2 regions of the Nocardia sp. NPDC059240 genome follow, and region 1 is predicted to be linked to the other one. Evidence: riboswitches for the same ligand, from Rfam matches in the RefSeq annotation. Region 1 holds a riboswitch; the other holds the start of a gene.
What was found. Region 1 has a riboswitch for cobalamin ahead of ACFXHA_RS07610 (HoxN/HupN/NixA family nickel/cobalt transporter). Riboswitches for the same ligand answer to the same signal wherever they lie in the genome.

Region 2: it holds a riboswitch for cobalamin, as region 1 does, so the genes downstream of both, ACFXHA_RS40590 (FecCD family ABC transporter permease) here and ACFXHA_RS07610 (HoxN/HupN/NixA family nickel/cobalt transporter) in region 1, are expected to answer to the same signal.

What each region holds. Positions count from the first base shown of each region.
Region 1 is NZ_JBHZAC010000002.1:433,665-437,870, reverse strand. It holds gene ACFXHA_RS07615 (class I SAM-dependent methyltransferase) at 1-800, shown strand, start outside; gene ACFXHA_RS07610 (HoxN/HupN/NixA family nickel/cobalt transporter) at 743-1,831, opposite strand; cobalamin riboswitch at 1,858-2,047, opposite strand; gene ACFXHA_RS07605 (long-chain fatty acid--CoA ligase) at 2,079-3,716, opposite strand.
Region 2 is NZ_JBHZAC010000016.1:139,984-144,189, reverse strand. It holds gene ACFXHA_RS40600 (ABC transporter substrate-binding protein) at 1-393, opposite strand, end outside; gene ACFXHA_RS40595 (ABC transporter ATP-binding protein) at 390-1,187, opposite strand; gene ACFXHA_RS40590 (FecCD family ABC transporter permease) at 1,184-2,215, opposite strand; cobalamin riboswitch at 2,250-2,380, opposite strand; gene ACFXHA_RS40585 (hypothetical protein) at 2,403-2,552, shown strand; gene ACFXHA_RS40580 (TetR/AcrR family transcriptional regulator C-terminal domain-containing protein) at 2,572-3,156, opposite strand; gene bioB (biotin synthase BioB) at 3,269-4,206, shown strand, end outside.

The DNA.
Region 1 (4,206 bases):
ACGCCCGCGCGGGAATTCACGCCGCCAGCCGGTTCTACCGGGACCGGGATGCGAGCTACTGGTTCGCCCCTTTCGAATGGGAGGCCCTCGGCGAGCTGCGCGGCCGCGACATCCTGCACCTGCAATGCCATCTGGGCACGGAGACGGTCGAATTCGCGCGGCGCGGGGCCCGCGCGGTCGGCCTGGACTTCTCGGCGGAGTCGATCAAACACGCCCGCGAATTGGCCGGGGGCACGGTCGAATACGTGTGCGCGGACGTCTACGACGCGCGAACGGCCCTGCCCGGCAGGGATTTCGACATCATCTACACCGGCAAGGGCGCACTCTGCTACCTGCCCGACCTGACCGGCTGGGCACAGGTGATCGCCGATCTCCTGCGCCCGGGCGGCCTGCTCTACCTGGTCGAATTCCATCCGCTGCTGCACGCCCTGGGCCCGACCCCGCCGCCGGGCGTGGACCCGGATCAGCTACTGCTGCACGACGATTACCTGTCCGGCCGGGGCGCGCAACGCCGTGACAGCGTCCACACCTACACCGACGGCCCCGACCTCACCACCGACACCACCGCCTACGAATGGCGGCACGGTCTCGGCGAGGTCGTCAACGCGCTACTGGCCGCCGGTCTGCGCATCACCGGTCTCACCGAATCCGAGACGCTGCCGTGGCCGCGCTGGCCCGGCATGGTCCAGACCCCCGACGGCTGGTGGAAGCTGCCGCCGCCGGCCCCGATCATCCCGGTCCTCTACGGCCTTTCGGCGGTCAATGACCAGCGGGACTCGACCTTCGCGAGTCGCCAGTAGATCAACGCGATCGCCCACACCGCCACGAACAGTCCGACGATCACGAATCCCACATTGTTCAGATCGATGCCGGAGATCCACCCGGTGATCGGGTCGGTGAGATCCAGCTTGGCGTGCAGCACACCGACCAGTTCGATGGTGCCGATGAGGAACGCCACCGCGATCGACAGCCCGGTGATGGTGAGGTTGTAGTACACCTTGCGCACCGGATTCGAGAACGCCCAGTGGTAGGCGAAATTCATGAAGGTGCCGTCGAGCGTGTCGAACAGGCTCATGCCGGAGGCGAACAGCAGCGGCAGGCAGATGATCGCGTACCAGGGCAGCCCCGCGGCCGCACCGGACCCGGCCATCACCATCAGCGTCACCTCGGTGGCGGTGTCGAAGCCGATCCCGAACAGCAGCCCGATCGGATACATCTGTCCCGGCCGGGTGATGGACTTGGTCAGCCGTCCCAGGATCCGATTGATGAAACCCCGGCTGTCCAGGTGCTTTTCGAGCTCGTGTTCATCGAACTGCCCGGCCCGCATGGCCTTGAACACCCGCCAGATCCCGGCCAGCGCCACCAGGTTCAACGCCGCGATCAGATACAGGAAGCTGCCCGAGCTGAGCGTGGCGACCAGGCCGAGATCCTTGCGGGTCGCGGAGTCGTCATCGGCCAGCGTGGTCGCGAACCGCGCCCCGGCCGCGATGCCGACCGCCAGCAGCACCACCACGGTCGAGTGCCCGAGCGCGAACCAGAAGCCCACCGACACCGGACGTTTCCCGTCCGCCATCAGCTTGCGGGTGGTGTTGTCGATGGCGGCGATGTGGTCGGCGTCGAAGGCGTGCCGCATGCCGAGCGTGTAGGCGGTGACGCCCAGCCCGACCCCGAACACCTGGGTGCCGACCGTGTAGTGCCCGGGCAGCACCAGTGCGAACAGAATCCCGAACGCCACCACGTGCATGACGGCGATGGTCGCGAGCAGTCCGCCGGTGCGGATCCAGTCGCGGCGTTCCCAGCGCAGGGTGGGAACAGGGTTGGGTACAGACACAGAGCAGCCTTCCAGCACCTCGTGGAACGGTTCAACGGTGCCGTGGCCGGTCTCCTGGCTGACGGGTCGAACACCGGCGCGCCTGGTCTTCCGGGACCGAAATCCCGTGACCCCTGCCCGCGAGGACAGGACGACGCACCGACTAACCGATCACAGTGGCGAGGGCCGTGCCGGAATTACACCGGCTTCCCGAACACCACGGCGGCCCTCACACTAAGGGCCGCCGTGGCATTGCGGATATCCGGGTTCAGCCCAGCGTGATGACGGTCAGCGTGCCGTCGGCGTGTTGGGCGCGCAGCCGCTTCTTGTCGAACTTGCCGACGCTGGTCTTGGGGACCTCCTCGATGAAGGCCCAGTGCTCCGGCAGCTGCCACTTGGCGAACTTGGGCGCCAGGAAGTCGCGCAGCTCTTCGGGTTTCGCCTCGGAGCCTGCCACCAGCACGACCGCGACCAGCGGACGCTCGTCCCACTTCGCGTCCGGGATGCCGATGACCGCGGCCTCGGCGACCGCCGGATGCCCGACCACCGCGTTCTCCAGGTCCACCGACGAGATCCATTCGCCGCCGGACTTGATCACGTCCTTGGAGCGGTCCACCAGGGTCAGATAGCCGTTGGGGCTGATCTTGCCGACATCGCCGGTGCGCAGCCAGCCGTCGTCGAACTTGTCCGGATCGACCTCGGCGCCGGTGGGGGAGTAGTAGGACCCGGTGATCCAGGGCCCGCGAACCTCGAGCTCGCCCAGCGCTTCTCCGTCGTTCGGGAGCACGCTGCCGTCATCGCCGACCAGTCGCGCCTGCACCCCGGCCGGGAATCGGCCCTGCGTGTAGCGGTAGGCCCACGCCTCTTCGCCTTCGGCCCCGGCCGGCGGGTGGCCGACCGAACCGAGCGGGGAGGTCTCGGTCATGCCCCACGCGTGCAGCAGCTTGACGTGGTGCTGCTCTTCGAAGGCCCGCATCATCGACGGCGGCACCGCCGCACCGCCGACCACGCAGGTGCGCAGGTACGAAATGTCTTGCGGCTGCGCCTGCAGGGCCGCCAGCACGCCACCCCAGATGGTGGGCACGGCCGCCGCGAAGGTCGGCTTCTCCTGCTCCATCATCTGCAGCAGCGGGGCGGGCTGCAGGAAGCGGTCGGGCATGAGCACATTCGCGCCCGACATGAGCGCCGCGTACGGGATGCCCCAGGCGTTGGCGTGGAACAGCGGCACGATGGCCAGCACGGTGTCGGCGGCGGTGAAGCCCATGCCGTTGGGGGAGATCACCTGCATGGCGTGCAGCCAGTTGGAGCGGTGCGAGTAGACGACGCCCTTGGGGTCGCCGGTGGTGCCGGAGGTGTAGCACATGCCCGCGGCCGACCGCTCGTCGATGACCGGGAAGTCGTAGCTGTCCGATTGCGCGGCAAGCAGTTCTGTGTACGCGTGCACGGTGACGCCCTCGGGCGCGGTCACGGTCGCGACATCCCCGTTGGCGACGATGACGTGGCGCACGGTCTTCAGATTCGGCAGGTACTGGTTGAACATCGGTACCAGCGAGCCGTCCACGATGACCACCTGGTCCTCGGCGTGGTTGGCCACGTACACCAGCTGCTCGGGGAACAACCGGATGTTCAGTGCGTGCAGCACCGCGCCCATCGCGGGCACCGCGATATAGGCGACCATGTGCTCGTTGTTGTTCCACATGAACGTGCCGACCCGATCGCCGACGCCGATGCCCAGGTCACGCAGGGCATTGGCGAGGCGGGCCGCATCCTGGCCGATCTCACGATAGGTCTGGGTGCGTACGCCGTCGCCGGTCCAGGTGGAGACATGGCTGTCGCCCTGGAAGGTGGAGGCGTAGCGCAGCAGCGTCGCGAGTGACAGCTGCTCGTCCTGCATGGTGCTCAACATTTCCCAACCGCTCCTTGCACGTACCTACTGGGGAGTGAACTGAGTCACTTGCGGCGAGCCTAGCCGAATTCGGACACGCGGGGTCGGGCCCCCGGTGGAGCGCGGAGATTGTTCGGATGGTGCGGAAATATTCGAGCTGCGGGCGGCGGACCCCACCTCCGCCACCCGCAGCTCGTGCCGACCCGCCGCCGCCCAACACGACGACCAGCCGGCTCCGCGGTCCTGATCGGCGTCGACGTGCTGACGCAACCCCCTGCGGCTGCGCAGAATAGCCAATCACTAACCAGGACAAGCAAATTGGAGCAAGAACTTCCGTGAATATATTGAGTGTGACACCGGGTTGTCCAGTCGGGGACAGCGTCGCAGGTCAGACCCTACTCACTGGCTCGGACAGTGAGGTGTGAGCTAGGTGAGCGTGCGCTTGCTCACAAGACGTGGCCGAAAATACCGATTGACTGACCGGCGATGTCTTCGTGACCAGCGAGAACGG
Region 2 (4,206 bases), on a different contig from region 1:
GTAATTCCACCCCGCCACCATCACATCCGGCCGCTGCGCCAACACGGTCTCCCGCGAGGGGTAATCCGGCGCAACAGAATTCAACCTGTCGACCGCATCCCCATAATGCTTGCGCAAGGTGTCCGCATCCCGCTTCAAACTCGACACCGCCACCGTCTGCTCCTGCGCCCCGAGCGCCAGCACCATCGAAATCAGATTCCCGTCATTGACGAACATCCGCTGCGCCGGCGACGGAAACTTCATCTCCACACCACAATTCCGCACCGCCAGATTCCCCGACGCCGCCTGCGGCGACCCACACGCCGCCACCGCCCCCACCGCGGCGACGACAGCCAGCGGCCGCGCCCACCAACCGGGAGACCGTAGCCGGGCGGGGATCGAAATCTTGGTCAAGAGAGTGCCTTTCGTCCAGTGATGATCAGGTGGGTGCCGCCCGCGTGCGGGTCCGGCACGCGATGCGCGTGCACACCGAAAACGTCTTCGAGGATCGCGGGGCGCAGGGCGGTCTCCGGCGGTCCGAGCGGATGAGCCCGGCCCTTGTCGACCACCAGCACGCGGTCGCAGTACCGGTCCGCCAACGCCAGGTCGTGCAGGCTCATCACCACGGTCCGTGCCAGTTCCCGCGTCAGCGCCAGCAATTCGAGCTGATGCGTGATGTCCAGATGATTGGTCGGCTCATCCAGCAACAGCACCGGCGTCTCCTGCACCAGCGCCCGCGCCAGCAACACCCGCTGCCTCTCACCGCCGGACAGCCGGTGCACGGGCCGCCCCTCGAACCCCTCGAGATCCACCTTCCGCAGCGCGTCCTCCACCGCGGCCCGCTCATTCGGCCCGCCCGCACCCCACGGCGGCAGATACGGTGTCCGCCCCAACGTCACCAACTCGCCGACCAGCAGATCCGCGGGCGGCCGCTCATCCTGCCCGACCAGCCCCACCAACCGCGCCCGCTCCCGCGGTGAAATCCGATGCAGCGCACGGCCGTCCACCGCGACCGATCCGGAAATCGGCGTGATCAGCCCAGCGAGAGTGCGCAACAAAGTCGTCTTGCCCGCCCCGTTCGGTCCGACAATCCCGACCGTCTCCCCGGGCTCGACGGCGAACTCGACCCGCTCGAGCACGGTCCGCCGACCGGCGGCGCAGCTCAACCCCGAGACCTCGATCATTCCTGCGGCCTGGCCGGGGGTCATGCGGTTCCGAAGGTGTAGCGGCGGCGGCCCATGAGGAGGAGGAAGGCGGGGGCGCCTATCAGGCCGGTGAGGACTCCGACGGGGATTTCGGTGGGGCGGACCAGGACTCGGGTGGCGGAGTCGGCCACTACGAGGAAGAGTGCGCCGCACAGGGCGCTGGTCGGGAGCAGGATGCGGTGCCGGGGGCCGACCACGAGGCGGGCGGCGTGGGGGATTACCAGGCCGACGAAGCCGATGCCGCCGGAGACGGCTACGAGGATGCCGACGAGGACGGCCAGGAGGATGAACAGGGCGATGCGTAACTCGCGCACGGGGACTCCGATGGAGGCGGCGGCGTCGGAGCCGAGGTTCAGGGCGTCGAGCCAGTTCGAGGCGAGGAGTAGGGCCGTCAGGGCGGCTGCTACCACGCAGGCGGGCAACAGGATTCGGGTCCAGTCGGCGCCGGAGAGGCTGCCGAGCAGCCAGAACAGCACCGATTGGGCGGCCGAGGGGTCGGCGCTGCGGAAAATCAGGTAGCTGCTGAACGCGGCGAAGGCCGAGGCCAGGACGGTGCCGGTGAGCACCAAACGCAGTGGGGTGAGGCCACCTTGAGCCATGGCGATGAGGAATACCGCCGTCGCGGCGAGCAGTGCGCCGGCGAGCGCGCCCGCCGACAATGCCCACAGTCCAGCCCCGGCGAACATGCCGGAGGTGATGACCGCTGCCGCCCCGACACCCGCGCCGGAGGAGACGCCGAGCAGGTAGGGGTCGGCGAGGGGGTTGCGGACCAGGGTCTGCATGGCTGCCCCGGCCACGGCCAGGCCCGCGCCGACGATGGCCGCGAGAATCGTTCGCGGCACCCGCAATTGCCACACGATGGTATCGAGCCCGAGGTTTGCGGGCGTGCTGCCGGTGATTCGCTGGCGGAGCACGTCGAGCACGTCCGGCACGGGAATGGTCTGGGCCCCGAATCCGGTGGCGACGATCATGGCCGCGCACAGCAGGATTCCGAGCACGGGTAGGGCGAGCGATGTCCGCGCACGACTCATCGCGGTGGCTCCTCGGGCAAAACGCGGCCTCTCCAGAGTGCTTGCGCGGCGGGGGAGGTCTGACTCGCACCGGTTGCCCGGTACTCACAGTGGCGCGACCGTCCCGGATTTGCACCGGATTCCCGCACCCGCCGTCGAATGACCGCCCGGACTCTACCGTTCGGAAATATCGGGATGCGGATGGGCCATGAGTGCGCGTACGTTGCCGGGCATGATCCGTGTACGCGTCGCGGCGGCCGTGATCGCCGCTTTCGTCCTGTTGCTCACCGGCATGCTGTGGCAAACCACCGACGCCGGTGCGAAATTCGTCTGGTTGACCGACAGCGTCTACCCGTAACCCGATCCAGCGGACCGGCTCAGCGGACGCGAGTGCCGAGCAGGTGGCGGATGCCGCTGACGAACAGCTGCAACCCGAAGTCGAACCGGGCGGTCGCGTTGATGGTGTCGTAGAGCGGCGAATGCTCTTCGGCGAGTGCGCCGACCGAATCCATCTGGATGCGTGACTGCTCGTCCACGGTCTGGCCGAGCACGTAGTACAGCAGCGTGTACGCCGACAGATCGGCCTCCTCGCGCGTCATCCCCGCGCGAATCGCGGCGCTGGCCAGCCGTTCCCGCCCCTTGCTGGTGGTGAGCCGGGAAGCGTAGGTGGCCGAGACCAATTCGGCCCCGTCGCGGTAGGCGAGCAGGCATTCGCGCAGCCGGTGCGCCAATTCGGTGATCTGCTTGGACCATTCGTCGGCGGTGACCGCCTCGTCCATGGGGGCGAGAATGCGGTCGGCGACCGCGCCGAGCAGGGCCTGCTTATTGGGGAAGTGCCAGTACAGCGCGCCCGGCTGGACGTGCAGCGAGGTGGCCAGCCGGCGCATGGTCAGATCCGCCAGTCCGTACTGGTCGAGAATGGCGATGGCCCCGTCGACCACGTCCGTGCGATGGAGTTGCACTGAAAAACCCGACCCTCTCGTGTTCCGGCTCACGTTCCGGACTGCTAGCCTACCCTGAACACCGTTCAAGTTGGTCGGCCACACGCGGCCGGACGAAGGGAAGCGCGCGGACATGACCCAGGCAGCCGTCACCACCGAAGCTGTTACCACAGCAGGCGATGACATTCTCGCCATCGCCCGCGAGCAGGTGCTCGAGCGCGGAATCGGCCTCACCCAGGACCAGACCCTCGAGGTGCTGCAGCTCGGCGACGACCGGCTCGAGGAGATCCTCGCTCTCGCGCACGACGTCCGCATGAAGTGGTGCGGCCCCGAGGTCGAGGTCGAGGGCATCATCTCGCTCAAGACCGGCGGCTGCCCGGAGGACTGCCACTTCTGTTCGCAGTCCGGCCTTTTCCAGTCCCCGGTGCGCGCCGCCTGGCTCGACATCCCCTCGCTCGTCGAGGCCGCCAAGCAGACCGCCAAGACCGGCGCGACCGAATTCTGCATCGTGGCCGCCGTGCGTGGACCGGACGAGCGCCTGATGGCGCAGGTCGCCGCGGGCGTGGAGGCCATCCGCAACGAGGTCGACATCCAGGTCGCCTGCTCGCTGGGCATGCTCAACCAGGAGCAGGTCGATCAGCTCGCCGCCATGGGCGTGCACCGCTACAACCACAACCTCGAGACCGCGCGCTCGCACTTCCCGAACGTGGTCACCACCCACTCCTACGACGAGCGCTGGGACACCCTGCGCATGGTCCGCGAGGCCGGCATGGAGGTGTGCTCCGGCGGCATCCTCGGCATGGGCGAATCCCTCGAGCAGCGCGCCGAATTCGCCGCGCAGCTGGCCGAACTGGAGCCCGACGAGGTCCCGCTGAACTTCCTCAACCCGCGCCCGGGCACCCCCTTCGGCGACCTCGAGGTGCTCCCGGCCGCCGACGCCCTGCGCGCCGTCGCCGCCTTCCGCCTCGCGCTGCCGCGCACCATCCTGCGTTTCGCGGGAGGCCGTGAGATCACCCTCGGCGATCTCGGTGCCAAGCAGGGCATCCTGGGCGGCATCAACGCCGTCATCGT